DNA from 3 places in the Azospira sp. I09 genome. Region 2 is predicted to be linked to each of the others. Evidence: predicted binding sites of a transcription regulator. Region 2 holds the regulator's gene; each other region holds the start of a gene.

Region 1 (9,971 bases), 1.8 Mb from region 2:
TGAACTGCCTGACCGAAGCCCTGGGCCTGTCCCTGCCCGGCAACGGCACCCTGGTGGCCACCCACGCCGACCGCAAGGGCCTCTTCCTCGAAGCCGGCCGCCGCATCGTGCGTCTGGCCCAGCGCTGGTACGAAGAGAACGACGCCTCCGTGTTGCCCCGCTCCATCGCCAACCAGAAGGCCTTCGAGAACGCCTTCGCCCTGGACGTGGCCATGGGCGGCTCCACCAACACCGTGCTGCACCTCCTGGCTACCGCCCAGGAAGCCGGTGTCACCTTCACCATGGCAGACATCGACGCCATCTCCCGCAAGGTGCCCTGCCTGTGCAAGGTGGCCCCGGCCACCCAGGATTACCACATTGAGGACGTGCACCGGGCCGGCGGCATCATGGCCATCCTGGGCGAACTCTCCCGCGGCGGCCTGATCCACCGCGACACCCCCACCGTGCACTGCCACACCCTGGGCGAAGCCATCGACACCTACGATGTGCAGCGCGCCGGCTCCCAGCGCACCCTGGAATTCTTCCGCGCCGCCCCCGGCGGCATCCCCACCCAGACCGCCTTCAGCCAGGACCGCCGCTATACCGAGCTGGACCAGGACCGCAGCAACGGCTGCATCCGCAACGTGGCCCACGCCTACAGCAAGGAAGGCGGCCTGGCCGTCCTGCACGGCAACATCGCCCTCGACGGCTGCATCGTGAAGACCGCCGGCGTCGATGAATCCATCTGGAAATTCACTGGCAAGGCCAAGGTCTACGAGAGCCAGGATTCCGCCGTCACCGCCATCCTGGGCGGCGAAGTGGTGGCCGGCGACGTGGTGGTGATCCGCTACGAAGGCCCCAAGGGCGGCCCCGGCATGCAGGAAATGCTCTACCCCACCAGCTATCTCAAGTCCCGCGGCCTGGGCAAGGAATGCGCCCTGCTCACCGACGGCCGCTTCTCCGGCGGCACCTCCGGCCTCTCCATCGGCCACGCTTCCCCGGAAGCGGCCGAGGGCGGCGCCATCGGCCTGGTGCGCAGCGGCGACACCATCGAGATCGACATCCCCGGCCGCCGCATCCACCTGGCCATTTCCGATACCGAACTGGAAGCCCGCCGCGCCGAGGAAAACGCCAAGGGCGACAAGGCCTGGAAGCCCACCGAAGAACGGGGCCGCGTCGTTTCCAAGGCTCTGCAGGCCTACGCCCTGATGGCCACCTCCGCCGACAAGGGCGCCGTGCGCGACCTGGGCCAGCTGACCAAGTCCAAGTAAGCCGCCCGTAGCGAGGCCACCGGAACCCGGCTCCAGGCACATGCCCGGGGCCGGGTTTTTCTTTGCCGGTCCCAGGCCGGCAAGACGCCCAACACCTTGATTCTTATAATGGTTGGCTGAACTTTTCGCCCTGTTAGCACTCTACTGACGTGAGTGCTAAACTGTGCACAAGAAGTTCAAGGAGGACCCACCCTATGACCCAAGCTTTGACCCTGTCTCATGGCCTGCCCTCTGCGGTAGGCAACCTGGATGCCTACATCCAGGCGGCTCGGCGCTTCCCGATGCTGAGCGAGGCTGAGGAATTCGCCCTGGCCCGCCGTCTCCGCGAGGAAGACGACGTGGATGCTGCACGTCAATTGGTGCTCTCCCATCTGCGTCTGGTCATCGCCATCGCCCGGGGCTACCTGGGTTACGGCCTGCCCCATGCGGACCTGATCCAGGAAGGCAACATCGGCCTGATGAAGGCGGTGAAGCGCTTCGACCCCAGCCGCGGCGTGCGTCTGGTGTCTTTCGCCATGCACTGGATCAAGGCTGAAATCCACGAATACATCCTGAAGAACTGGCGCCTGGTCAAAGTGGCCACCACCAAGGCCCAGCGCAAGCTGTTCTTCAACCTGCGCAGCCTCAAGGCCAGCAGCGACACCCTGACCCCGGCCGAAGTGGACGAGATCGCCTACAAGCTGGGGGTCAAGGCCGAGGAAGTGGTGGAAATGGAAACCCGCATGGGTGGCCGCGACCTGGCCCTGGACGGCTCGCCGGATGACGAGGACGACAACCGGGTGGCGCCCATCGCCTACCTGGCCGACAGCGCCGCCGAGCCGACCCAGGTGCTGGAAGCCCGGGAATACGACCGGCTGCAGAGCGACGGCCTGCAACAGGCCCTGGCCGGCCTGGACGAGCGCAGCCGGCGCATTGTCGAAGCCCGCTGGCTGGACGAGGAAAACCCGGCCACCCTGCACGACCTGGCAGCCGAATTCGGGGTTTCCGCCGAGCGCATCCGCCAGATCGAGGTCAAGGCCCTGCAGAAGATGAAGGGCCTGCTGGCAGCCTGAACCGCCCGGCACCCCACGGCAAAAAGGCCGGCTCCCGTCACGGGCCGGCCTTTTTCTTTGCCCGATCCTTTGCCCCCGATCCTTTGTCCGATCCGGCGCCGGCTCAGTCCTCACGCAGCAGCCGGCGCAGGTCCGCCACCACGGCGGGCACCTGGGCGTTATCCGGAATGAGGAGCCGCAGCCGTCCCCGGAGATCGTAGACGTAGGCGCCGGCCGTGTGATCCAGGGTGTAGCCCAGGCCGCCGCCCACCTCCTGGCGCACCGCGGTGATGCGGAACTCGGCCACGGTCCGGGCCAGGGTTTCCCGGTCACTCCACAGGCCGAGGAAGGACGGATCGAACCAGGTGACGTACTCGCCCAGGCGGGCCGGGCTGTCCCGCTCCGGATCCAGGGTGACGAACAGCACCTGCAGCCGCTGCCGCTCCTCCCCCAGGGCCTCCCGCACCGCGGCGAAGCGGGCCAGGGCGGTGGGGCAGATATCGGGGCAGGAGGTGTAGCCGAAGAAGAGGATCACCACCCGGCCGCGGAAGTCCGCCAGACGCCGGGGCTGGCCGCCCTGGTCCGCCAGGGCACGCGGGAACTCGGCGGCGAAGGTGGCACCGCTGAGATCGGTATGGTGAAAGGGCTGGGGCGGCGAGCAGGCTGTCAGGCCCCAGCACAGCGCCACCCAGAGGAGGAGGTGCTTCACGGCAGCGCCAGCCGGGCCTCAATGGCCCGGGCCAGGGCTTCCGGCTTGGTCATGGGCCCATAGCGCCCCACCGCCCGGCCCTGCCGGTCCACCAGGAACTTGGTGAAATTCCACTTGATCGCGGCCGTGCCGAGCCAGCCGGGCTGCTCCTGCTTGAGCCAGCGGAAGAGCGGATCGGCCTGGGGACCGTTGACCTCGAGACGGGCGAAGACGGGAAAGCTGACGTCGTAGTTGAGGGAGCAGAAGCTGGCGATCTCCTCGGCGCTGCCCGGCTCCTGGGCACCGAACTGGTTGCAGGGAAAGGCCAGCACCGTCAGGCCCTGCTCCCGGTAGCGCCGGTAAAGGGCCTCCAGACCTGCGTACTGGGGCGTGAAGCCGCAACGGCTGGCCGTATTGACGATGAGCAGCACCTGCCCCCGGTAATCGGCCAGGGACTGCTGGCTGCCGTCGGCACGGCGGACGGAAAAATCGAAGACGGTCGTCATGGCGCAAACCCCGGTGGAGAAGCCGCCACTTTACTCCAGCCGCCGCTCAGCCCAGGAAGCGGCTCATCCAGAGGGGCATGGTCAGCATGGAGGCCAGGGTGGAGGCGGAGATGAGCCAGGCCACGCTCTGCCCGTCGCCCCCCATGCGCATGGCCAGGATGTAGGCCGAGGAGGCCGTGGGCAGGGCGGCGAAAAGGATGGCCACGTGGTAGTAGAGGCCGGACAGCCCCAGCAGGGGGCCGGCGAAGATGGCCACCAGGGGCAGCAGCAGGAGCTTCACCCCCAGGATGTAGAAGGAGGCGGAACGCACCTCGGCCTGGCCCCGCAGGCGCAGGGCAGCCCCCACGGCCAGCAGGCCCAGGGCGATGGAGGCGTCTCCCAGGCGGGAGAGGAACATCTGCAGGGGCGCCGGCGGCACAAAGCCGGCCAGGTTGAGCAGGAAGCCGGAGGCAGTGGCCCAGATCAGGGGATTGCGGGCCACCTCCCGCAGGGCGCCGGCCTCGCCGTGGCGGGCCAGCATCCACACCGCCGACAGGTTGGCCAGGGGCACGGCGGCGCCGACGATGAGGCCCATGGTGGCGATGCCCGGGGTGCCGAAGAGCAGCCCCGCCGCCGCCAGGGCGATGTAGGAATTGAAGCGATAGCCGCACTGGAACAGGGAGGCCAGCACCAGGGGTTTGAGGCGGAAACACTTGAGGCCGGCCCAGCTCAGCACCATGCCCGCGCCCATGGAGAGCAGGGCAGTGGCCAGCAAGGGTGCCGCCGCCGCCAGATCCAGGCGGGTCTTCAGTACCGCATTGACCAGCAGGGCGGGGAAGAGGATGAAATAGACCAGCTTCTCGATGCCGGCCCAGAAATGATCCCCCAGGTGCATGTAGCGACGCAGCAGCAATCCCAGGAGGATGAGGCAGAAATCGGGCAGGAGCAGGAGGGCGGTGGTCATGGCGCCATTCTACCGAGGCCGGTGCCAACGCCCCTTGGCCTTTGCCGCATAGTGAATTCGGTCACGCCGAAGGCTGCTGTCGCCGTGGGAGAATGGCGCCAAACAACATTCAGGGAATCGATCATGCGCGACAACGCCATTGTCCAGTTTGGCCCCCAGTACCACGTGGGCATCCCCCAGGTGGACCAGGAGCACCAGCAGCTGTTCGCCATCGTCGCCCGCATCCAGCAGGCCCTGGAGCAGGACGGCGACACGGCCCAGAACGAAGCCCGCCGGGCGGTGGCCGAGCTGCTGGAATACACCCGCACCCACTTCGCCAGCGAGGAGGCCCTGATGGAGGCGGCCGCCTACCCGGCCCTGCCGGCCCACCGGGAACTGCACCGGGAACTGCTGCTGCAGGTGGGGGAAATGGAACTGCGGGTGGAAGTGGGCGAGCCTTCGGCCAGCCTGGATCTTTCCCGCTTCCTGGCCAAGTGGCTGATCAACCACATCCAGGTGGCCGACCAGCGCTTTGGCGCCTTTGTCGCAGAACGCAGCTAGGCCCCGGCCTGGCCGCTGTGGCGGCTACCCAGGAAAAAAGGCGCCCGCGGGCGCCTTTTTTGTCGCAGCAGTTCCGGCTTAGAGGCGGTACTGGGCCACCACCTGCTGCATCTCCTGGGCCAGGTGGGCCAGTTCGCCGGCGGTGTCGGAGGTGGATTGGGCCGCGGCGCTGTTCTCCTCGGACATCTGGGCGATCTTCTCCACCTGCTGGGCGATGGCGGTGCTGGCCATGCTCTGCTCCCGGATGGCATCGGAAATGTCGCCCACCATGTCCACCGTCTTGCGCGAACCTTCGCCGATTTCCTGGATCGCCTCGTTGGCCTGCTCGGCCCGGGAGACGCCCTCGTCCACCTTTTCCACCACGGCGTGGATGCCATGGACGGCAGCCTGGGCGCCGGCCTGCATTTCCAGGATGGTGCTGGCGATTTCCTGGGTGGACTGAGTGGTGCGCTCGGCCAGCTTGCGCACTTCGTCGGCCACCACGGCAAAGCCCCGGCCCTGCTCGCCGGCCCGGGCTGCCTCGATGGCGGCGTTGAGGGCCAGCAGGTTGGTCTGGTCGGCCACTTCCTTGATCACTGCCACCACGTTGTTGATGCGCTCGCTCTGCTGTTCCAGGCGGGCGATCTGCTCGGAGGCGTTGCGCACCGTTTCGGCAATGCCGTTGATGCCCTGCACCGTATCGCCGATGATGCCCTCGCCCTTGTGCGCCAGTGCGCCGGAAGCGGAGGAAAGCTGGTTGGCCTCGCCGGCCCGGTCGGCCACATGGGTGATGCTGACGGTCATCTCCTCCACCGTGGCGGCCATGCTGGAAGCGGCTTCGCTCTGGTGGCCGGAGGCGATGGACATCTGGTGGGAAGCGGTGGCCACCCGGTTGGCGGCATTGTTCACCGCATCGGTATGGTTGCTGATTTCCCGGAAGCTGGCCTGCAGATGGTCCAGCAGGCGGTTGAAGGCGGAAGAGGCCTGGGCCACTTCATCGGTGCCGCGGACCTCCAGGCGGCCGGTGAAATCCAGCTCCTTCTCGATGCGGGAGAACATGGAGACCATGTTGCCGAGGGAGCTGTCCACGTGGCGGTAGACCATGAAACCGAGCCCGGCGACGCCGGCGGTACACAGCAGGATCACCACGATGGAGATCACCTTGCCGGTTTGATAGGCCTCGCCGGCCTTGCGCACTTCCTCTTCGGCCAGATGCTCGTTGTACTTGCTGTGGGCTTCGACGTTCTCTGCCAGGCGCTTGGACACCTCGCCGGCCTGGCCCATACCGTTCCTGGCTTTTTCCCCATGCCCGGCCTTGGTATCGGCGATGGCCGGGTCGATCAGGGCGTAGTACTCCTTCACCAGGGCCTTGCTGGTTTCCAGGTACTGGCGATCCTTGTCGTCGCTGATCAGCTTCTCGTAATCCTGCAGGGCCTGGAGCAGATCCTTCTTGGCGCCTTCGATGCGCTGTTCCACCGCCGGCCGCTGCTCTTCCGTGCTGAGGAGAAACACCAGCATCTGGGTGCGCAGGCGCAGGAAATTGGATTCCATGCTGGCCACCTTGCGGATGCTGGGGATGGAGTTCTCGTGGGCATACTCCAGGTTGGCATTGATGGCCCCCATTTCCTTCAGGCCGAAACCGCCGACCACGATGAGGCCGGCCACCGCCAGCAGGATGAGGAGGGCGAGGCGTTTGGCGATCGTCATTTTTATCCCTTTTCCAATCAAACCATGCAATATGGCTATAACTTATCGCATATTACCTGCGATGAGGATAGGGATTATGTCCGCTTTTTGCCTGACCGCACCCTGACATTTCCTGTCATGCCGCCATCTCCTCAAACCACCCCCAGGTTCTGCAGGCGCTGCCATTCCTCCGCCGTCACCCCGAACTCGGCCAGGATGGCCTGGCCATGCTCCCCGGGCGCCGGCGCCGGCCGCACCGGCTCGGCCGGCATGTCGGAGAGGCGCACCGGCGGCCCGTACTGGGTGATGCCGTCAGCCTGGAAGCCCATGCCCCGGGCCTGGAAGTGGGGATGGGCCAGGGCCTCGGCCACGGTCAGCACCGGCGTGACGCAGCAATCGACCCGGGCGAACTTTTCCGTCCAGTAGGACTGGGGCTGGCTGGCGAACAGGGTCTCCAGCTCTGCCCGCATGGCCCTGGCCTCGGCCCCGGTGGCGCCATGGCGGGCCTTCCACCGGGGCTGGCCGAGGGTGTCGCAGAAGAGGTCCCAGAACTTGCGCTCCAGGGGCGCCACCGCCATGTAGCGGCCATCCGCCGTGGCGTAGACGCCGTAGCCCGCATCGCCGCCGCTGAGCATGTCCCGGCCCCGCTCCGGCACGCTCCCGCTGCCCTGCAGGGCGAACAGGGGAAAGAGGTTGTGGGCCAGGGCCGCGTCGCTCATGGAGACGTCCACGAAACGCCCCTGGCCGCTGCGCCGGGCATCGAAGAGGGCCGCCAGGATACCCATCACGGCACTCATGGCGCCGCCCAGCAGATCGCCGATCTGCAGGTTGGGAATGGCCGGCTGGCCACCATCCACGCCGATCTGGTCGAGGATGCCGGCGTAGCCGATGTAGTTGAGGTCGTGGCCCGCCGCCAGGGCCAGGGGACCGCTCTGGCCGTAGCCGGTGATGGCGCAGAACACCAGGCGCGGATTGAGGCTGCGCAGAGCCTCGTAGCCCACGCCCAGCTTGTCCATGACGCCGGGGCGGAAGCTCTCGATGACCACGTCGGCCTCCGCCGCCAGGCGCCGGAACAGGGCCGCCCCTTCGGAATTTTTCAGGTCCAGGCGCAGGCCCCGCTTGTTGCGGTTCACCGCCCGATAGAAGACGCTGACCCCCTCGGGGCCGTCGCCCATGGTGCGGGCGTAATCGCCGGCGCCGTGGTCTTCGATCTTGATCACGTCGGCCCCCAGGTCGGCCAGATGCAGGGTGGCCACCGGGCCGGGCAGGAGGCGGGTCAGGTCGAGGATGCGGACACCTTGCAGGGGCTTGCTGGCCATGTTTGCTCGCTGGGATTGAAGACAATAAAACGGGGTGGCGCCGATCGGACGCCACCCCGTCGTTTTCCCGTGGGGTCGGGGTGGGTTTGTATTTATTCGTAGGTGCGGATGTCCTCGATGACCTTGCCATCGTTGGGCAGGTCGCCGGGGCTGACGAATCTGACTTCGCCGCGCAGCTTGGTGACGTCCCGGATGCTGGCGACCACCGCGTCGCCGAGCACGTCGTCGCCCCGCCCGCTCTCGCAGTGCAGAACCATGCGGTCCTGGCCGAGGGCATTGTCCACCACCAGGCGGGCCTTGCCGATTTCCGGATGGCGCTTGACCACCGCCGCCACCTGGTGCGGATGGACGAACATGCCTTTGACCTTGGTGGTCTGGTCGGCCCGTCCCAGCCAGCCCTTGATGCGCACGTTGGTGCGGCCGCAGGGGGAGATGCCGGGCAGCACGGCGGAGAGGTCACCGGTGGCAAAGCGAAGCAGGGGATAGTCCAGGTTGAAGGTGGTGATGAGCACCTCCCCCACCTCGCCGTCGGCCACCGGGTCGCCGGTGCCGGGACGGACGATTTCCATCAGCACGTCCTCGTCCAGGGTCAGCCCCTGCTGGGCCTCGGATTCGTAGGCGATCATGCCCAGGTCCGCCGTGGCGTAGCACTGGCGCACCGTGATGCCGCGGGCGTTGAGAGCCTGGCGCAGGGAGGGCGGCAGGGCCTCGCCGGAAACCAGGGCCTTGGTCAGGGACGTGGCGTCGGCCTTCAGCTCGTCCGCCTTCTCCAGGATGATCTTGAGGAAGGAGGGCGTGCCGACGTAGGCCGCCGGCTTCAGGTCGTTGATGGCCTGCACCTGCATCTCGGTCTGGCCGATGCCGGCGGGAAATACCGGGCAGCCCAGCTTGTGGGCAGCCCCTTCCAGCATGAAGCCGGCCGGGGTGAAGTGGTAGGAGAAGGTGTTGTGGATCAGCTCCCCGGCGCGGAAGCCGGCGCCGTGCAGAGCCCGGGCGAAACGCCACCAGTCCTGGCCCCGCCCTTCCGGATCGTAGATGGGCCCGGGGGAGGCATAGACCCGGGAGAGCCCGGAGAGAGGCGTCGCATTGATGCCGCCGAAGGGCGCCTGCTCCCGCTGCAGATGCACCAGGTCGCTCTTGCGCGTCACCGGCAGGCGAGCCAGGGCGGCACGGTTGTGGATGTCGTTGGGATTAACCTCCGCCAGCAGCCGCGCGAAGTACGGCGAATGCAGCTTGGCGTGGGCCACCTGCCGCGGCAGCCGCTCCATCAGTGACCGCTCCCGTTCCTCAGGATCGCGGGTTTCCAGGGAGTCGTAGTATTTCATCTGGCGTTCCTTAATCGACGCTCATCAATTCTGTTTTTGTTCCGACGCGAGACAGGTCCTGAGAAGGCCAAGTAGCGCTGCAAGACTAGGCGCGCATCCGCGCCGTGTGCACCGGGCACACAAGCGGATAAGCAACGACGTATTGCAGCGCGCACGGCCTTCTCACGAAAGCCAGCGTTTGCGGCGACGGTAGTGTTTTACGTCCTTGAAGCTCTTGCGCCCCGCCGACGACAGCCCCAGGTAGAACTCCTTCACGTCCTCGTTGGAGGCCAGTTCCTTGGCGTCCCCTTCCATCACCACCCGGCCGTTTTCCAGGATGTAGCCCAGGTCGGCGTAGCGCAGGGCCACCATGGTGTTCTGCTCGGCCAGGAGGAAGCTGACGTTTTCCTTGCTGTTCAAATCCTTCACGATCTCGAAGATTTCCTCGACGATCTGGGGGGCCAGGCCCATGGAGGGTTCATCCAGCAGGATCATTTCCGGCTTGGCCATGAGGGCGCGGCCGATGGCGCACATCTGCTGCTCGCCGCCGGAGGTGTAGCCGGCCTGGGAAGTGCGCCGGGTCTTCAGGCGCGGGAAATAGTGGTAGACCATCTCCAGGTTCTGCTTCAGCTCACTGCGGGAAATGCCCCGGGTGTAGGCACCGGTGAGCAGGTTTTCCTCGATGGAGAGATGGGCGAAACAGTGGCGTCCTTCCATGACCTGGA
Region 2 (9,971 bases):
GCGGGAAGGGGACGAGGACCGGCGCTTCGGCATCATCGTCAGCGGCTATGCCGAAGTCTCCCGGGACGGACGCGCCATCTGTCGCCTGGGGGCCGGCGAGGTGCTGGGGGAAATGGCCTACCTGCATCCGGAAAGCCCGGAGCGCAGTGCCAGCGTGGTCACCCTGGAGTCCACCGTCTTCCTCGAGGTCAGCGGCCCGGCCCTGGAACTGGCCTCGGAAGAGCTGATCGAGCGCATGCGCCGTGCCCTCATGGCCCGGGTGGTGGAGCGGCTGCGGGAGGCGGACAAGATCCTGGCCCGCTTCGGCGACAAGGCGGTGGAGGGGGGCGGTGCCCGCAGCGGCGGCGTTGATTACGCCGAGCTCGACTGCGACCTGGAATTGCTGCCGCCCATCGAATAGCGGATTGACCGCCGCCGGCAGCGCCGCAACAAAAGAAAACGCCCGGAGGCTTGGTGCCTGCCGGGCGTTTTTTGTGGGCGGTCCGGGATCAGACCTTGAAGCGACCCACCGTGTTCTGCAGGGAATCGGCCAGGGCTTCCAAGGACTGGGCGGCGGCAGCCGTCTGCTCCACGGATTCGTTGTTTTCCCGGGCCATGGCGGCGATGGCCTCGATGCTGTCCGCCACTTCGCCGCTGACCCGACGCTGCTCGTCGGTGGCGCCGGCGATGGCATCCAGGCCGTGGCCCACTTCGGTGACGGAGCCGTTGGCGGCCTGCAGGATGTCGGCCACGTTGGTGACCGAAGCCTGGCTGGAGGACAGGTGGCCCAGGCCCTCTTCGATGGCCCGCCGCACATTGACCGACTGGGCCGAGAGGGTTTCGGTGATGGCATCGATCTCGCTGGCGGAGCGGGAGGACTTCTCGGCCAGTTTGCGCACCTCGTCGGCCACCACGGCGAAGCCCCGGCCCTGCTCGCCGGCCCGGGCCGCCTCGATGGCAGCATTGAGGGCCAGCAGGTTGGTCTGCTCGGCGATGTCCTTCACTTCCTGGGTCATCTTGTTGATGGCGTCGGTGTTGCGCACGAACTCATTCACCGACTCGGCCATTTCCTTGACCGTCTGTTCCACGTTGTTCATTTCCTCGAGCAGGTGGCCCAGGCTCTTGTTGCCTTCCTCGGAGCGCTTCAGGCTTTCCTGGGACTGCTGTTGCACGTGCTCGGCGCTCTGGGAAATGGCGGCGATGGACGACACCATCTGTTCCACGGCGGAGGCGGCAGTGACGGATTTCTCGTTCTGCTGGTGGGAGCCGTCGGCCACCTGGGAGGCGCTCTGGGCCAGGGCATGGGCCTTGGCGGAAACCTCGGTGGCGGACTGGCTGACCTGGCGCACCAGGGTGGAGAAGTTCTCCATCACCTGATTGAAGACGGTGGCGGCCAGGCCCACTTCATCCCGGCCCTTCACTTCCAGGCGGCGGGTGAGATCCCCTTCGCCGGTGGCGATGTCCTGCAGGCCGTGGGTCAGATGCTCGATGGGAATGGTGACGAAGTGACGGATGAACAGGTAGATCACCGCCAGCAGCAGCAGGCTGGCACCGAAGGCGGCGGCAGCGATCTTCAGGCGGAAGGCGTTGACCTCGGCGTCCACCTTGTCGAGGGAAACCTTCATGCTGACCAGTCCGAGGACGGACCCTTCCGGCACCTGGTGGCACATGATGCAGTTCTTGCCCAGGTAGTTGGTGGAAGCCAGGGTGGGGGTGACCACCCGCAGATAGGTGGCGCCGTTTTCTTCATGCACGGCGGTATAGGCCTTGCCGCTCTGCATCGCCTGTTGCTCGATGCTGTCCATGGGACGTTTGTCCTTGGTGTCGGGGCCGAAAATCTTGCTCACGGCTTCGCCGCGGACCACGTGCAGGTCCTTGATGACGGAGAGCTGTTTGATCTGGTCGAGGAAGACTTCGCGCTGGCCGACGGTGCCGGTGATCATCATGCCGGTGAGGCCGGCCATGGTCATTTCGTGGATGCTGCCGGCAAAATCCTTGGCTTGGCCGATGGCTGTTTCCCGATTGACTTCGGATTCCCAGACGATCATGCCTGTCCATACGGCAATGAGCATGAACCAGATGGCTGCGGTGAGGCGCACCCAGATTTTCAAATCGGCGATACGAGCCATAATCTCCCTTGGTCCTCGGCTTTAATTTGTCGGTCCTGCCGCTATACAGTCAAGTCCAGTTGTTGGATCGAGCCAACGCCTCCATTCTGCTGTAAAAACACGCCGGAAGCCAGCACTGAAGCCTGTAGCCGGTTCTGCGCCGTCTTCACCTCGAAGGGGGTGGCCAGATGTTGCAGGCCGATGGCGCCCACGCCCTTGTCTGCCAGGGAAAGTAGCTGGTCCCGGCCAGCCCCGTCTTTGATCCAGATTCTTAACTGTTCGAAAATGGGGTCGTTCTCGTCGATCCAGCCGTTGCGGTCGGCGTCGTAGGCGGCCAGTTCGGCAAAGCCGTCGCCGCTGCGGGTGCCGAACAGCTCGCCGCCGTCCGTGGCGCTGCCGTTGCCGTCCTTGTCGAAAACCAGGAAACCGCTGCCGCCGCTGGTGAAGTTGATCATGTCGTCCTTGCCGTCGCTGTCGATGTCGAAGGCGAAGCGCTGGTCGGTCAGCTGGGCGGCGGTGCCGGCGAAATTGAGCACCAGGGGGTCCTTCTTCACCGCATCGCCGGCGCGGAGGCTGACGCTGCTTTCCTCGTGGTAGAGCCGGCTCATGGCCAGGTTGAGGTCGAAGCTGATTTCCTTGCCGTCGCTGGTGCGCACCACCCCCTGGGCGGAGAAGGTGGTCTGCTCCATTTCCGTGTAGGACTCGTGGTGGTCGTATTCCACCCCGTAGCCGGCCTTGGCCGGTGCTGCGTCGGCCGGTACGCCGCCCGCTGCCTGGCCGGCCGCAAGCGTGCCCGTTTCGGCGCTGAGATCGGTCTGGCTGAGGAGCTCGATCTTGCGGCCGGTGAAGTACTCGATCAGGGTCTTGAGCAGGGCCAGCTTGGGGTCCAGCGTCTCTTCGGCCTTGGCGCCGGCAGCCTCCACCCCGTCCTGGGCCTGGGCCGCCAGGGCTTCCGGGGACAGGCTGACGCTGGTGGCCGGCGATGTCGGGGAGGCTGTCGCCAAGTCGCCGTTGCCTTCGAAGTCGGGTCGCCGGTCGCCGACCCAGACGCGCAGGCTTTCGCTGACTTCATGGTGTTGCAGGCTGGCGTGGCTGGCGGCCATCTGGACGTCGGCAGAGGCGATTTTCATGGGAGGCTCCGGGTGGCGGGTGGCTACCTCGTCTACGGCCTCCCGAAGCAAAGGTTGAGGCGTTTCTACACATCCACGCTGCGCAGCCAGCGGATCAGGTTGGCTGCATCCATGGCGCCGGCCTGGCGGGCCACTTCCCGGCCGCCGCGGAAGAGGGCCAGGGTGGGAATGCTGCGGATGCCGAAGCGGGCGGCCATGGCCGGTTCGGCTTCCGTATCCAGCTTGAGCAGGCGGTAATGGGGTTCCAGTTGCCGGGCCGCCTGGGCGAAGGCGGGAGCCATCATGCGGCAGGGGCCGCACCAGGGGGCCCAGAAATCCACCAGCAGGGGCAGGTCGGAGCGGCCCAGGTGGGCCTCCAGGGCGGCGCTGGTCACTGCCAGGGGCTCGCCGGTGAACAGCGCTGCCTTGCAGCGGCCGCAGGTGGGCTGTTCGGTCAGGCGCTGGGTGGGCAGGCGATTGACGGCCTGGCAGTGGGGGCAGACCAGGTGCAGGGATTCGGGGGCGGCCATGGCGAGCTCCTTGATTAGACTTGTCTAATATGGAGACGCGGCCCCGGTCTTCAAGAGGGGGTCAGCGGGAGGCGCCCCGGGCCTGGGCCCGCAGGGCGCTTTGCTCCAGGGCCGCCTGGTCCGGGGCTTCCCGGGTGGGCCAGCCTGAAAGGTGCGTCGTGACGATGTCGGCGAGGGCCTCGATCCAGTCCGGCCGCTCGTTGAGGCAGGGGATGTAGCCGTAGGTCTTGCCGCCGGCAGCGAGGAAATCGGCCTTGCCTTCCATGGCGATCTCCTCCAGGGTTTCCAGGCAGTCGGAGGTGAAGCCGGGGCAGATGACGTCCACCCGTTCCACCCCTTCCTTGGCCAGCCGGTGCAGGGTGGGGGCGGTGTAGGGCTGCAGCCATTCGGCCTTGCCGAAGCGGGACTGGAAGCAGATTTCCACCTGCTCCTTGGGCAGGCCCAGGGCTTCGCTGAGCAGGCGGCCGGTCTTCAGGCATTCGCAGTGGTAGGGGTCCCCCAGTTCCAGGGTGCGTTTGGGGACGCCGTGGAAGCTCAGCATGAGACGGTAGGAAGGGCCGGGCTGGCCGTTCTCCGCCCAGTACTGGCGCACGCTGGCGGCCAAGGCGGCGATGTAGCCGGGATGGTCGTGGAAATTGCGCACGGCGCGGATTTCCGGCTGGTTGCGGCTCTGCTGCAGCCAGGCGTAGGCCGCATCCAGGGCGGTGGCCGAGGTGCTGCCGGCGTACTGGGGATAGAGGGGCAGCAGCAGGATGCGGGTGCAGTTCTGCTGCTTCAGCCGCTCCAGGGCATCGGCCACGGAAGGCTGGCCGTAGCGCATGGCGTAATCCACCACCAGACGGTGGTCGGCCTGGCCCAGGACGCCCTTGAGCAGCTTGGCCTGGCGTTCCGTGTGCACCCGCAGGGGCGAGCCTTCAGGCAGCCAGACCGAGGCGTACTTGGCGGCCGACTTGGCGGGGCGGGTGTTGAGGATGATGCCGTTGAGGATGGGCCACCAGATGAGGCGGGGAATCTCCACCACCCGGGGGTCGGAGAGGAATTCTTTGAGATAACGGCGCAGGGCCGGCGCCGTGGGGGCGTCGGGGGTGCCCAGGTTGATCAGCAGAACCCCGGTCTGGGGGGCTGTGCCGTGCTTGAATTCGGGTTCCGGACGGAAAAAGGGCATCAGGTATTGGCCTGGTAGGTAAGGGCGGAGGAGAGCAGCTTGGCGGTGATGTCCACGATGGGGATGACCCGCTCGTAGGCCATGCGGGTGGGGCCGATGACGCCGACGGAGCCCACCACCTGGCCATTCACCTCGTAGGGGGCGGTGACGACGCTGCATTCGTCCAGGGGCGCCAGGCCCGATTCGCCGCCGATGTAGATCTGCACACCGTCGGCGTTGTTGGAGATGTCGAGCAGGCGCACCAGGCCGGTCTTCTGTTCGAAGAGGTCGAACAGTTCCCGCAGCCGCTTCATGTTGGAGGACAGTTCCTCCACTTCCAGCAGGTTCTTCTCGCCGGAGATGATGTACTGGCTGGCGCTGTCGTTCAAGGCCTGGTTGCCGGCCTCCAGGGCCGAGGCCATGAGGATCTTCAGGTCGTCCTGCAACTGCTGGATTTCGCCGGTGAGGCGCTGGCGGATCTGGTCGAAGTCCAGGCCGGCGTAATTGTGGTTCAGGTAATTGGCCGCCGTCGTCAGCTCCGACGGCGAGTAGGGCCGTTCGGTGAGCAGGATGCGGTTCTGTACGTCGCCGTCGGTGGTGACGATGATGAGCAGGATGCGTTTTTCCGAGAGGCCGAGGAATTCGATCTGGCGGATGGTCGGCGTCTTGCGCCGCGGCGTCACGACGATGCCGGCAAACTGGGTCAGTTCCGAGAGCAGGTGGGAGGCGTTGCCGATCAGCTGCTGGGGCTGGGTCTGGATCAGCTGCCCTTCCATCTCGTGGATCTGGTTTTCCTGCAGGGGCTGCACCGCCAGCAGGCTGTCCACGAACAGGCGGTAGCCCCGGGGCGTGGGAATGCGGCCGGCGGAGGTGTGGGGGCTGGCGATGAAACCCTGCTCCTCCAGATCCGCCATGACGTTGCGGATGGTGGCCGGCGACAGGTCCAGCCCGGAGAAGCGGGAGAGGGCGCGGGAGCCCACCGGTTGGCCTTCGGCGATGTACCGTTCGACCAGGGTCTTGAGCAGGATGCGGGCGCGGTTGTCGAGCATGAATCGATTTTACCGAAAATCGCCGGGGCCGCCAGGAGTTGCATCCGTGCCGTGCCGCCGGGGGCGGGGGGTTTTGTGGTTTAATGCGGGCCATGAAAGGCTCCGGTCACCATTCCCCTTCGCGTCCCATGGCACTTCCCCGCACCATTGCCCTGATTGGCAAATACCACAGCCCGGAAATTGCCGAATCCCTGCGTTCCCTCGGCCAGTATCTGAGCGAGCGGGGCGTCTCGGTGCTGGTGGAGGCCGATACGGCCGCCAATGTGGGGGAAAGCCGCTGGATGACCGGCGATTTCCAGTTCATCGGCGCCCATGCCGACCTGGCCATCGTCCTCGGCGGCGACGGCACCATGCTCAACGCCGCCCGCCACCTGGCCCGCTACAAGGTGCCCCTGGTGGGCGTGAACCAGGGTCGCCTGGGCTTCATGACCGACATTGCCCGCTGCGACATGCTGTCCTGCATGGAAGACCTGCTGGACGGCCGCTTCGTGCCGGAGGAGCGCCTGATCCTGGACGCCGAGGTGATCCGGGACGGCAAGGAAGTCTGCGCCAACCAGGCCCTCAACGACGTGGTGATGGACAAGGGCGCCATCGGCCGCATGATCGAATTCGAGCTGTTCATCGACGGCGAGTTCATCTACAACCTGCGGGCCGACGGCCTCATCATCTCCACTCCCACCGGCTCCACCGCCTACGCCCTCTCGGCCAACGGCCCCATCCTGCACCCGACCCTGGGCGGCATCGCCCTGGTGCCCCTCTGTCCCCATTCCCTGACCAACCGGCCGATCACGGTGTCGGACCGCTGCGAGATCGAGTTGCGGGTGATCCAGTCCGCCGATGCCCGGGTGCACTTCGACGGCCAGGTGGCCTTCGACATCCGTCCCGACGACTGCGTGCGCATGCGCCGCTCCGCCTACAACGTCTGTTTCCTGCACCCGCCCGGCTACAGCTACTTCGCCATGCTGCGTCAGAAGCTCCACTGGAGCAAACGTCCCAAGGGGCCCTGAACCATGCTGCAACGTCTGAACATTCGTGATTTCGTCCTGGTGGACCGGCTGGAGCTGGATTTCCAGGGCGGCTTCGGCGCCCTCACCGGCGAGACCGGCGCCGGCAAGTCCATCCTGGTGGACGCCCTGGCCTTCGTCCTCGGCGAGCGCGCCGACAGCGGCCTGCTGCGGGCCGGGGCCGAGAAGACCGAAGTGGGGGCCGAGTTCGACATCCGTGCCCTGGCCGAACTGAAGTCCTGGCTGGCGGAGAACGACTTCGCCGCTGACGATGACCTGCTGCTGCGTCGCATCCTGGATGCGGGCGGCCGTTCCCGGGCCTACATCAACGGCTCTGCCGCCACCCTGCAGCAACTGCGGCAGGCCGCCGAATGGCTGGTGGACATCCACGGCCAGCACGCCCACCAGTCCCTGCTGCGGGGCGAGGCCCAGCGCCAGCTGCTGGACGCCCATGCCGGCCATGCTGACCTGGCCCGCAGTGTCGGCGAAGCCTGGCGCACCTGGCGCGACGCCCGGGATTCCCTGGACGCGGCGGCCGAAGGCGGCGAAGCCCTGGCCCGGGAGCGGGAACAGCTGGAATGGCAGGTGCGGGAACTGGAGACCCTGGCCTTCTCCGCCGACGAGTGGGAAAGCCTCAACCAGGAACACAAGCGCCTGGCCCATGCCGCCTCCCTGCTGGAAGGGGCCCAGTTTTCCCTGGGCCTGCTGGCCGAAGGCGAGGGGGCCTGCGAAGCCCAGGTGCGTGCCGTGGCCTCCCGTCTCGACGGCCTGGCCGAATACGATCCGGCCCTGAGCGAAGTGGCCCAGCTGGTGCAGTCGGCCGAAGCCGAACTGGCCGAAGCCGTCAGCGCCCTGCGCCGCTACGCCGACCGGGTGGATCTGGACCCGGCCCGCCTGGCTGAGGTGGAACGTCGCCTGGAGGCCGTCATGGGTTGTGCGCGCAAGTTCCGCGCCCTGCCGGAGGAACTGCCGGAACTGTTGTCCCGCTGGCAGCAGCGTCTCGCCGAACTGGGCGAGGCGGGCGACCTGGCAGCCCTGCAGGCCAGGGTGGATGCGGCTCGCCAGCAATACGACAAGGATGCGGCCAAGCTCTCCAAGGCCCGGGCCAAGGCGGCCAAGGCCCTGGGCGACGAGGTCAGCCAGGGCATGCAGGAACTGGCCCTGGGCGGCGGCCGTTTCGAAATCGCTCTGGTGCCCGTGGCCGGTGGCAATGCCCACGGCTTGGAAAACATCGAATTCCGCATCGGGGGCCTGGCCGGCAGCGAGGCCCGCTCCCTGGCCAAGGTGGCCTCCGGCGGCGAACTGTCCCGCATCAGCCTGGCCATCCAGGTGGTCACCAGCCGCCAGGCCAGCGTCCCCACCCTGATTTTCGACGAGGTGGACGTGGGCATCGGCGGCGGCGTCGCCGAGGTGGTGGGGCGCCTGCTGCACCGCCTGGGCCGGGAGCGCCAGGTGCTGTGCGTCACCCACCTGCCCCAGGTGGCGGCCCGGGCCGACTGGCAGTGGCAGGTGGCCAAGTCCAAGGAGGGCGCCGCCATCAAGAGCCGGGTTACGCCTCTGGACGCAGCGGGTCGGGTGGAGGAAATCGCCCGCATGCTGGGCGGCGTGGAAATCACCGCCACCACCCGGCAGCACGCCAAGGAACTGCTCGGTCAGGGCTGAGCCCGACTTGGCCCCGGCCCTGGGCCTGGGCTATGGTGAGGTAATCTACTTTCCCGCAAACAGGGCTGTCGCCCCGCTGCAGCCTTGAGTGTCTGCCATGATCGGCTCCCTCTCAGCTTCCGGCATTGCCAGTGTCTATCCTGTCGCCACGGGAGGCGTTGCTGCACCCGTGCAGCGGCCGGCGGCCGGCGGCGCCAAGGCGGCCGAGAGCGGCAGCGGAGCATCTTCGTCGGGCAGTGGTAGTGCGGCGGCTTCAGGTGCCGAGTGGAACGGGGGCTACGGCCAGTCCCTGGGCAAGAACCCCTTCGCCGCTGCTGCCGGGAAGAGCGAGCTGTCGGAGGACGAGCAGCGGCAGGTGGAAAAGCTGAAGGAGACGGACCGCAAGGTGCGCGCCCACGAGCAGGCCCACATCGCTGCCGGCGGCGCCCTGGTCCAGGGCGGTGCCAGCTATACCTACGACAAGGGGCCGGACGGCCGCATGTATGCGGTGGCGGGAGAGGTTTCCATCGATGTGTCGCCGGGCCGCACGCCGGAGGAAAGTCTGGCCAAGGCCCAGCAGATCCGTGCCGCCGCCATGGCGCCGGCCGATCCTTCGCCCCAGGACCGGCGCGTGGCGGCAGGTGCCGCCAGGCTGGAGAGCAGCGCCCGGGCCGAGCAGGCGAAGCAAGAGTCAAGCGAGGCGACTGCGGCCCAGGAGGGAAGCGGTTCCACCGGAGGTGTGTCTGGAGAGCAAGCGTCGACGCCGGTTGCGGCCGAGGCTGCCGCGGCAGTTCCGTCTGGTGCGGCTTCTGGCGGTGGGGCCAGGGGAGAGGCGGCCTATCGGCTGGAGAGCGTGGGCGTCAGGGAAACGGCTATTTTCCGCTCCCGCGTCGATCTCTTCGCCTGAGGCGCGGATTCCGCCGCGGGGCGGTAGCGCTGCACGGCATTCTCGAAGAAGCCTTCGCTGCGCAGTTTTTCCACCGCGCTGCGGATGCGGGGCAGGTGGCCGAGCTGGGGGGATTTCTTCGACATCTGGGCCCACACCTCGGTCTTCTGCAGCATCAGGCGCGGCCAGGGCTGGCTCGGGTAGCCCCGCTTCTGCAGCAGGTGGTGCAGGGAGATGCTGTTGCCGGCGATGGCGTCCAGGCGGCCGCTGAGGAACATGTCCACCAGGGTTTCGTAGTCCCGCACTTCCACCTTGTTCAAACCGGCGTCGCCGTCGAAACGGGGGTTGAGGCGGATGTCCTTGACCAGGCCGATGCGCAGGCCCTGCAGGTCGTCATAGCTGCGCAGGGTGCTGCCGGGGCGGGCCAGCACCAGGGTGTGGAAGCTGAAGAGATAGCCCGCGTACTCGACGTAGGCATCCCGGTCGTCGGAGCGGATCAGATAGGTCAGGTCGCAGTCGCC
Region 3 (9,971 bases), 1.7 Mb from region 2:
TGGCCTGGGGATTGAAGGGCAGCCACAGTTGCAGGCGCTGCAGGGCGTAGACGGCGAGCACGCCGAGCAGGCTGAAGGCCAGCACGGCGCCGGCATAGCGGCGCCAGCCCATGTCGTCGCCGTGACGCACGCCGGCCAGGCGGTAGCAGAAGTTCTCCAGCGGCCGCAGCCAGGCCACGAAGGCCGGCAGGTCGCCCCGGTAGATGCGGGCCATGTACAGCCCCAGGGGCCAGGCCAGGAGAAAGAGGACGGCGAAGAAGAAGCCGTACTGCAGGAGGAGGTTGGCGCTCATGAGAAATCCTCCGGGTAGAACAGCACGGCCAGCAGATAGGCGAAGAGGCCAATAGCCACCGCCAGGGCGATCAGGTAAAGGGGCGCCATCACGACCTCCGCAAGCGGTCGAAACAGGCCACCAGGCCAGCCGTCAGGGCAAAGAAGCCGACGGCCAGGCCGATGTAGAACAGGTCCATGGAAATCCTCCGTATGCAGATGGAACATCACGCTCGAACTGTAGGCGGGGAGGAATCAAGACCTTGCTAAAGCTGGGGAGGGGCTCGTTAAGATGGCGTAAAGACGCCGGACCGGCTTCAAGACCTGGCTGAAAAGGCAATAGGGACGGCCATCTTCAGGCAGCCATAGCCGAAATGCCCGTCCTTGCTGCCTCCCAGCCGAGGCGATGAGAGCAGAGACAACGTGCGGGAAGGAGGAGCGCAGGCTCGGGCGGGGCGCCATGACACCCGGCGGCAAGAGGAAATGAAGGACGACGGGGCCTGCCGCGACACTGCCTTCGGACGGGGCTCTCCGGGACCGGCTACGCCGAAAGGAAAGGGACGGGCGCCGCCAACGGCGCCGCTGCGGCGGTTCTAACGGAAGGAACCGGAGCGCCTCAGCCCCGGGGCAGCAGGCGCTCCAGTTGCTGGGCGAAGGCGTGGCGGTCGGACTGGCTCATGGCGGCAGGGCCGCCGGTGTCGACGCCGGAAGAGCGCAGGGTGTCCATGAAATTGCGCATGGAGAGGGCGGCCTGGATGGAGCCCTTGTCGTAGGGCTCGCCCCGGGGCGTCAGCACCCGGGCGCCCTTGGCGATGACTTCCGCCGCCAGGGGAATGTCGGCGGTGATGACCAGATCCCCCGCCGCCACCCGGGCGACGATCTCGTTGTCCGCCACGTCGAAGCCCTTGGGCACCTGGATGCTGCGCAGGTAGGGCGAGGGCGGCGCGTAGAGGGCCTGGTTGGCCACCAGGGTGACCAGGATTTGGGTGCGCGTCGCCACGCGGAAGAGGATTTCCTTGATGGCCTTGGGACAGGCATCGGCATCGACCCAGATTTGCATGGTCTGCGGGTTCCGAACGGGAGAATGGCCGGCAGCTTACCGCAAGCGCCCCCAACTGGCAGCGGGGCGGGCCGGATTCCGTCCGCCGCCCGGAACCGGGACCGGGGAACTTCGCCGGACGGGAGTGCCGCTGCCGCCGGCGGATGGAGCCCCGCCGGCGGAGCTGCTGCGGCGGTGTCGGCAGGCAATCCCAAAAGAAAAAGCCCGGCTTCAAGCCGGGCTTTTTTGCAGCAGATGCTGGCAGGGGCGAATTACATGCCCATGCCCATGCCGCCCATACCACCCATGCCGCCCATGTCGGGCATGCCGGCGGCGGGCTTGTCTTCGGCCAGCTCGGCCACCATGCAATCGGTGGTCAGCATCAGGCCGGCGACGGAAGCGGCGTTCTGCAGAGCGGTGCGCTCGACCTTGGTGGGGTCCAGCACGCCCATTTCCACCATGTCGCCGTACTCGCCGGTGGCGGCGTTGAAGCCGAAGTTGCCCTTGCCTTCAACCACCTTGTTCACCACCACGGAGGGCTCGTCGCCGGCGTTGGCAACGATTTCGCGCAGGGGCTGTTCCAGGGAGCGCAGCACGATCTTGATGCCGGCGTCCTGGTCGTGGTTGTCGCCCTTCAGGTTGCCCAGGTTGGCGCGGGCGCGCAGCAGGGAAACGCCGCCGCCGGGGACGATGCCTTCTTCAACGGCAGCGCGGGTGGCGTGCAGGGCGTCTTCGACGCGGGCCTTCTTTTCCTTCATTTCGACTTCGGTGGCAGCACCCACCTTGATCACGGCCACGCCGCCGGCCAGCTTGGCCACGCGTTCCTGCAGCTTTTCGCGGTCGTAGTCGGAGGTGGCGGCTTCGATCTGGGCGCGCACCTGGGCCACGCGGGCCTTGATGGCGTCTTCGGAACCGGCGCCGTCGATGATGGTGGTGTTTTCCTTGCCCACTTCGATGCGCTTGGCTTGGCCCAGGTCGTCCAGGGTAGCCTTTTCCAGGGTCAGGCCCACTTCTTCGGAGATCACCTGGCCACCGGTCAGGATGGCGATGTCTTCCAGCATGGCCTTGCGACGGTCGCCGAAGCCGGGAGCCTTGACGGCCACGGTCTTCAGGATGCCGCGGATGTTGTTCACCACCAGGGTGGCCAGGGCTTCGCCTTCCACGTCTTCGGCGATGATCAGCAGGGGACGGCCGGCCTTGGCGACTTGTTCCAGCACGGGCAGCAGGTCGCGGATGTTGGAGATCTTCTTGTCGAACAGCAGGACGAAGGGATTGTCCATGACGGCAATCTGCTTGTCCGGGTTGTTGATGAAGTAGGGGGACAGGTAGCCGCGGTCGAACTGCATGCCTTCGACGACGTCCAGTTCGTTGTTCAGGGACTTGCCGTCTTCAACGGTGATGACGCCTTCCTTGCCGACCTTTTCCATGGCATTGGCGATGATGGTGCCGATGTCAGCGTCGGAGTTGGCGGAAATGGAACCGACCTGGGCGATTTCCTTGGTGGTGGCACAGGGCTTGGAAATCTTCTTCAGCTCTTCGATGGTGGCGGCGACAGCCTTGTCGATACCGCGCTTCAGGTCCATCGGGTTCATGCCGGCGGCCACATACTTCATGCCTTCGCGCACGATGGCCTGGGCCAGCACGGTGGCGGTGGTGGTGCCGTCACCGGCCAGGTCGGAGGTCTTGGAAGCGACTTCCTTGACCATCTGGGCGCCCATGTTGGCGAACTTGTCCTTCAGTTCGATTTCCTTGGCCACGGACACACCGTCCTTGGTCACGGTGGGGGCGCCGAAGGAGCGCTCCAGCACCACGTTGCGGCCCTTGGGGCCCAGGGTCACCTTGACCGCGTCGGCCAGGACATTGATGCCTTCGACCATGCGGGCGCGGGCGGAATCACCGAATTTGACTTCTTTAGCTGCCATTGAAATTCTCCAGAATCTGTTGAATGGGAAAGGGGGAGAGGCTTAGGCCTCGACCACGCCCATGATGTCTTCTTCGCGCATGACCAGCAGTTCCTGGCCGTCCACCTTGACGGTCTGGCCGGCGTACTTGCCGAACAGGACGCGGTCGCCCACTTTCACGTCGGGGGCGTTCTGCTTGCCGGAATCGTCACGCTTGCCGGGGCCAACGGCCAGGACTTCACCCTGATCGGGCTTCTCACCGGCGGAATCGGGGATGACGATACCGGAAGCGGTGGTGCGCTCAGCTTCGACGCGCTTGACGATCACACGGTCGTGCAAGGGACGGATTTTCATAGGGATAGCTCCTTGTAACGAAGTTATTGCAGGGATTCAGGGGCCTATCGGCCCGGTCAGGCGGGGTGGTGAAGGCCTAGCCTGTTAGCACTCACCCCGAGCGAGTGCTAATAATAGGGGCGCCTCCCGGTGATTTCAAGGGCGGCCAGACACAATTGTTTTTCGGAAAAAAATCGGCAGACAAAAAAATATACCGGCAGACAAGCGAATGGCCCGTTTGACTGGTATTTCCAGGCTTTTTAACGGGGGAACGAACCTTGTCTGAACACCTGAGGCCACTAACCTTCGTTCCCCAAATTTTTCCAGACCAGACCCTATTCAGTTGGATCTGGATGTATCACCGGATGTCTGGGAACGCATCGATCAGCTACTCCGCTCAGCAAATCCTGGGGGCAACCAGCGGGAAATTCCATTTCCACATTCCCTCCCACCTGGACCACCTGTGCTTGGTCACCGAAGGTCTCTTGGGCCCCCCGGAACAGGTCATCCAGAACATGACCGTACTGCCGGCCTATCTCTGGTTTCGCACCGATAGCTTGAAAGCCTCCATCATTGAGAAAGTCCGGTCTCCAAATGTGGCCGGTGTCTCCCAAGCCCTCCGATTGTGGGACCAACGCGACTATGGCGCCATTCCCGCCCGGTGCTGCCCCAGTTGCATTAGCGCAGACCTGGACGATTACGGTATGGCGTACTGGCACCGGAAGCATCAGCTTCCCGGCGTCGTTGTGTGTACAACCCATGGTGAGCCCCTATACAGCCTCCCAGTCGGCCCCCGCCTGGCCAATGTTGGCCGCAGAGCTAATCCCGAGCATGTCGTGGTCCAAGGCGAACGCATCCAAATCGGGGGCAGTAGCTCAATCGACGGCTATGTGAGGATCGCCGAGTTCTCCGAGGCCCTAGCTCAATCCATGTCTCCAGATGAGTCTTGGGCTACACGAATGAGGGCCAGCTGCATTACTGCTCTTTACAGGAACGGATTCATTTCCGACGGGGAGCCCCTAGAGCCGACCCGGGCAATAGCGCTGTTTCAAACAGAACTGTATGCTCGTTTCTCCTCTCCCGACCTGGCATCCTCCACTCTATACGGGGCTAGCAAGCTGCTTTTTGAACTGATCATGGGGCATAGCCGAACGGTTCGTGCAGAGGATTATCCGGTGTTGCTCGGAGGCCTCTTCGAAAGCAAAGAGGGGAGCGGGTTATGGCTAACAGAAAGGCGCCTCCCCTAAGACCATCACCATTTTATACAGATGGTCCAGACGTCTGGATTGTTAGAAAGCCGCATAGAAACACCAGAAAAAAACTAAAAAAACTCGCAAGCAATAGAAAAATGCCAACCATTGTTGGCAGACACCTCGTAAAAAGCTACGTACGCTCGCAGCAATACGAAATTTAAATAATATTAAAAACACACTATATGTAGTAGTACGCCACCGAATAAGACACTACATACAGTGTACATATCTCTGAAATCGTCGTAATTTATAAAAATGACGACTGTTTCTTCTTCTTTACCACTCAGCACGGTTTCAACTGGCGGGGTGTGCCTTCATCCATACCACTACCCGGACGAGACACACAGCTCTCAGGCTGGGCGATACCATGCCCACAGCGCGAATAGCACGACCTCAATCACCTTCCGAGAGCTTTATGGCTGCAAGCCATTCAGGACCACTCATGTCGTTCCGGCCAACTTAGAACAATGGGCTATTCGTCAAACAGGAGATGCCGCACAGATACTGGCCCATTCGCTGAGAGAAACAACCCTTTTCCCTCTCTTCGAAGTTTTTAACAGCATCAAGATTGACCTAACCCCAGATATTGCTGGGCTCGCCAAGCAAATTCAGCAGTTACCCAAACGAATAGTTGGGCAATCCGCCGATATCCGTCTGTGTTGGGACTGCTTGCAGGAGGACCTCGCCACCCACGGCGAGCCCTACATTCATCGCTCTCATCAAATCCCAGGAGTCACCGTCTGCTGGAAACACAGCACAGAGCTACTGGTGACTTGCCCGCACTGTAAATGTCCATTCGAGCATCCGCTTAAGGCGGATCTGATCACCCATCTCTGGAAGCCCTGCGTATGCGGCCACTTCATCGCGCAAGAAGCACCTTGCAGCGTGAAAGCAACGGATGAAAGGCAAGTTCGATATGCATTGTTTGCTCACCAGTTGCTCAACGCTGCCACCACTGAAATCTCCTCCGAGGTCTTAAGCAGTATCTATCGATGGCGGATTCAGGAATTAGGGTTAAACCAGAAGAGCAAGGTCAATCAGCAAAGATTAATGACCGAGCTTGAAAAACACTATGGTTCCACAATCCTCTCGGAAATTGATTTCGCTTATGCCGGTAGACGACTCTGCAACTGGCTAGGCACATGCCTATCTACCAGAGCTCAAGAAGCCCCCCTTCAACGCCACCTCCTCCTAGCGCAGTTCTTGTTTGGCAATAAGGAGGGATTCTGGAAAGTACATGACCTCATCGTGGCCATGCCAGAACAGGAGCGCCCCCGAGCCCTCCGTAGGCTGAAGATTAAGGGCTCTGGCACATCGATATCTGGAGCAGCCGAGAAACTCTCAAAGGGACAGTTGGGACTTCTAAAGCACCGACAGGAACATCCCAACTGGTGCCTAGAAGACTACTGGCGAGAAAGGCCTGGTCTCATCGCTCAGGTTCTCCGAAAGGACTCAGAGCAGGGCCTAGCTTGGATTAACCGAATCTTTGGGATAGCGACAGCACCGGAAACCTCCTGCGAAGCCCCCCAGGTTTCGCCAGATGACGCGATCTTGGCAGAAAGAATAAAAGCTGCGGCCGACAGCCACTACCAGTCAACGCAGTGGCCTAGGAAACTGTCACGCAACGGATTGCTTCATACGATTGGCTGGAAAGGCGGCAAAAGTGCATCGCCCAAAAAATACCCCAAGGCAATAGCGATGCTCCAGGCCTGTGCCGAGTCAAGCTGGCACTTCTATGCTCGTCGCATTCTATGGAGCATTTTCCATTTCAGAGACTCACGGCCTCCTGCCTACAAAGTCGTTCAATTCTCGAAAATTGAAGACAACCGGGGAAAGGACCTGGTTGCGCTATTTCGGGAGCTTGTCCCAAGCGGAGAGCTGCAACGAAATCAAATCGTAAGCATCCTCACGGCTTATGGAATCAGCAAGGACTGGGAAGGGCTCCCTCCCAAAGACTCCTACTACATAACAGGACGACGCTATTTTCGGCGCACCGCCTTGCCACACTCTCTCTAGCCCATTGAGGACTCATTAAGTCGCCATCACGAAAGGAATCGACATGTAGCAAATAAAAAGCCGCACCTAATCTAACTTAGGTACGGCTCTGGAACTGCTGATGCACCCCGCGCCAACGGGGAGCTTTGTGAACATTGCTCATGGAGTATCGCAATCACCAAGTCCAGAGTCAAGGGGTTGTTACGCCTATAAAAAGCATAGGCGTAACAACCGTCAGCACATCAAAAAATGACGAGGACACGCGATGCCAAAATACAAAATTACTGAGGTACGCCTACGTAATTGGATTAGTGGAGGAAGGGGCCAAGGCCTCGGAAATGACTATAAGCCTTGGATTCAAATCAGCAGACAAGACTTCCCCTCTTGTGGCAATTCATCCGTATTCGTCAATCCATTTTCAGGCCGGCAACACCATCTGCTCTCTGATGTGGAACGAGCAGTTTTCCTACAAAATTTAATCCATCCAAACGTATCCGACATCCGGGAGCAATTCCCGATCTGGCCTTGGGAGCATACGGCCCCACTGACTGAACTTAGAAGTCGACTTGGCCAGTACAGTTACCCCAGCCCCAGCATCGCAGCAGGGTCCGTGGATATTGCAAAAAGGATTGGGTTCAAGCATGCCCAGTACCGAGGTTTAGATTTCCCCTTCATCTACACCACGGATCAGTTGGTAACCATTTCCTGGCCGGGCAGGCCTTCAACGCTCCTCGCACTAGCTATCAAGGACTACCGAACGCTTAAATACGGGGGAATTTCCCGGGCCTCCAAAGCGAGCGCAACAAAGAACAAGCGCCGACGGATGTTTCAAAAGCTCCGATTAGAAAAGGCGTACTGGGAGGCCCAAGGAGTTCCATGGCTACTTGTCACCGATCGCCAGATCTCTCAAACCGTCACATCAAACGTGGAATGGGCGCTTTCGGGGGCACTAAGAAAGCCCAATGAAAATGACCTGGGTGCGATCAAGCGACTGTCCTGGGCCTGGCGGCAACTCCCCCAAGGGGAGCTCTGTACATCAATGCTTGAGGCTGCCGCACAGCTGATCGGGGAACGTCGCACCGACACCATCCGGCTGTTCAAGCTATCCCTGCTACTTAACGCGCTCCCCGTAGACCTGACCCATCCCATCCACCTGCTGAGGCCCATTCAAGCTCTGAGAGGAGCCCGAGACCACTTCGGCCCAACCTGGTCATTCCTGAGCAAGCAGGTGACCAGATGAATACCTCGGAAGCTATTACCACATGCTCCACCAGCAGTATTGCCAATCAGATATGCAGAGGCAATGTTCTGAGCATTGGGAAGAGTAACGTCAAACACCTGACGCCAGGCCTATACCGGGTTGTGTGGGCAAATCGACGGTCGAATCGCGCCTATCTCATGCGATTTCCCGACGCCAGCCAAAGCCAACAAATAAGTACGGGAAACAGCCGCAGGAAAATCCGGTTGAAAAAGCCATTCCCGACCCCACTAGACACGCTGGAAAAACTGCTGTCTGGCCACCTTGCCACGAAGGTTAAGGCTGTTATTCCCAAACACCTACGGCGAAGCCTAGATGCACTTACCCAAACAGAACAGAGAATCCTGGACAAGGGACGGCTGATTGTCAGTCACCTTGCGACAGACAAAGACATGCTCTTTGCGCTGGAGAGGGGAATGCTCGGCAAGTACATCGTGGACATTGTCCGGACCTTTGCCAAGCATTCTGCCTACCAAGGCCAGAACATTGGCCGTGACTATATCTATCAGGTGATTTATCGCTACTGGCTGTATGGAAACAGCACTGAAGGCCTTATCGGAAACACGCAGAACTGCGGAGCTCCTGGTTGTTACCGGAATCCGGGAGAAAAGAAGCGGGGGCGCCCCACGAATCTCGTCAGGACAGGTCACTCGCCTAACAGCAAAGGCTTCAATACGACACAGGAGGTCCGGGAAAAAATATGGGTTGCCTGGGAGGCATATGGAGGCGAAGGCCAAGGCTACACAAAGGCCTACCGAGAAATGATCAGAAGGCACTTTCTCGATTGGGAATTAGCTTCAACCAGCCTTTGGGAGCCGAAACCAACCGACAGGAAGATACCGTCAATAGACGTATTCCGTTACTACGTCAAACGGCGCTTTGGTTTCGATGAACTTCAGGCGCAACTCATCCCTCCGCATATATTGGTGCAAACCAAGCAAGCCATCCGTGGGAAGGAATTCGACAATCTTTTTGGCCCAGCCCAACGCTACATGATTGATGCCACGGTTGCCGATGTATGGCTGGTCAGTTCATTCAACAGTTACTGGCTGATTGGAAGACCTATCGTCTACTTCGTTAGAGATGTCTGGTCAGGAATGATCGTAGGTCTTCATGTAGCCCTGGAAGGTCCCAGCTGGAAGACGGCGAGAATGGCGATCTATAACGCCTTTTCACGCAAGGGAAGCTACCTCAGACACTACGGATTCAATCTCACAGATGACGACTGGCCATGCTTCCACCTATGTACCGATCTCATTCATGATCGGGGGGAATTACTGTCTATTCCGAGCTTCGATAGCGCGCGTGATCTTCGACTCTCTTTACGCCCCTGCCCTCCAGGCTCGCCGCAAGAAAAGGGCTCAATTGAGACGTTGTTTCATTGGAACAATACAGAAACGGTCCAATGGCTACCCGGGGCGGTAATAGCTCGCAATCAAGAGTGGGGACGCAGAGATACCCGGATGGATGCATCTTTAACAATGTACCGATTTACCCGCATTCTGATCAGTGCCGTACTGAAGTTCAATCAGACCTGTGTTCTCTCCAATAGATTAGTTGGAGAGCTTGGAGGACTGGATATCAATCCGACCCCCATTAACTTATGGCGATGGGGACTTGAATACCTTAATGGCTCCCCCACCGATGCCGGTAGCGAAGCCCTATGTCGTGGGCTACTCCCCACGGAAACCGCCAGCATACATGCCGATGGAATTCGCTTTGCCGGGATCACGTATGCAGGCGGATTTCTTGAGAAGACTCGTTTGCGCGAGTACGCCCGAGATCGCGGAGCACAAGCAGTGGAGTGCAGGTATGACCCAAATCACCCAGACCTTTTGCATGCATTGAATCAAGAAACTCAGCTATTTGAACAGTTGGTTGCATTGCCAGGACAGCGTATCGACTCCATGAACCGCCTCGAA

The links. The regulator HrcA, encoded in region 2, represses chaperone genes, less so after heat shock. The targets are predictions, from matches to a motif close to TNTTAGCACTCNNNGNCNNNGAGTGCTAANA.
Region 1: the regulator HrcA is predicted to act here: its motif matches at 1,382-1,412, upstream of rpoH (RNA polymerase sigma factor RpoH).
Region 3: the regulator HrcA is predicted to act here: its motif matches at 3,647-3,677, upstream of AZSP09_RS09225 (co-chaperone GroES).

What each region holds. Positions count from the first base shown of each region.
Region 1 covers NZ_AP021844.1:2,258,153-2,268,123, forward strand. The annotation lists gene ilvD (dihydroxy-acid dehydratase) at 1-1,250, shown strand, start outside; gene rpoH (RNA polymerase sigma factor RpoH) at 1,445-2,302, shown strand; gene AZSP09_RS10570 (SCO family protein) at 2,406-2,990, opposite strand; gene AZSP09_RS10575 (glutathione peroxidase) at 2,987-3,475, opposite strand; gene AZSP09_RS10580 (AEC family transporter) at 3,522-4,418, opposite strand; gene AZSP09_RS10585 (bacteriohemerythrin) at 4,542-4,958, shown strand; gene AZSP09_RS10590 (methyl-accepting chemotaxis protein) at 5,037-6,644, opposite strand; gene AZSP09_RS10595 (CaiB/BaiF CoA transferase family protein) at 6,776-7,942, opposite strand; gene AZSP09_RS10600 (phenylacetate--CoA ligase family protein) at 8,035-9,267, opposite strand; gene AZSP09_RS10605 (ABC transporter ATP-binding protein) at 9,430-9,971, opposite strand, start outside.
Region 2 covers NZ_AP021844.1:290,400-300,370, forward strand. The annotation lists gene AZSP09_RS01350 (protein kinase domain-containing protein) at 1-400, shown strand, start outside; gene AZSP09_RS01355 (methyl-accepting chemotaxis protein) at 489-2,108, opposite strand; gene AZSP09_RS01360 (FG-GAP repeat domain-containing protein) at 2,150-3,217, opposite strand; gene trxC (thioredoxin TrxC) at 3,283-3,726, opposite strand; gene hemH (ferrochelatase) at 3,788-4,891, opposite strand; gene hrcA (heat-inducible transcriptional repressor HrcA) at 4,891-5,919, opposite strand; gene AZSP09_RS01380 (NAD kinase) at 6,048-6,926, shown strand; gene recN (DNA repair protein RecN) at 6,930-8,585, shown strand; gene AZSP09_RS01390 (putative metalloprotease CJM1_0395 family protein) at 8,683-9,471, shown strand; gene AZSP09_RS01395 (substrate-binding periplasmic protein) at 9,402-9,971, opposite strand, start outside.
Region 3 covers NZ_AP021844.1:1,981,976-1,991,946, forward strand. The annotation lists gene kdpA (potassium-transporting ATPase subunit KdpA) at 1-292, opposite strand, end outside; gene kdpF (K(+)-transporting ATPase subunit F) at 289-381, opposite strand; gene AZSP09_RS09215 (YaiI/YqxD family protein) at 887-1,330, opposite strand; gene groL (chaperonin GroEL) at 1,582-3,231, opposite strand; gene AZSP09_RS09225 (co-chaperone GroES) at 3,274-3,564, opposite strand; gene AZSP09_RS20740 (TniQ family protein) at 3,822-4,790, shown strand; gene AZSP09_RS09235 (TnsD family Tn7-like transposition protein) at 5,052-6,812, shown strand; gene AZSP09_RS09240 (TnsA endonuclease N-terminal domain-containing protein) at 7,057-8,031, shown strand; gene AZSP09_RS09245 (Mu transposase C-terminal domain-containing protein) at 8,028-9,971, shown strand, end outside.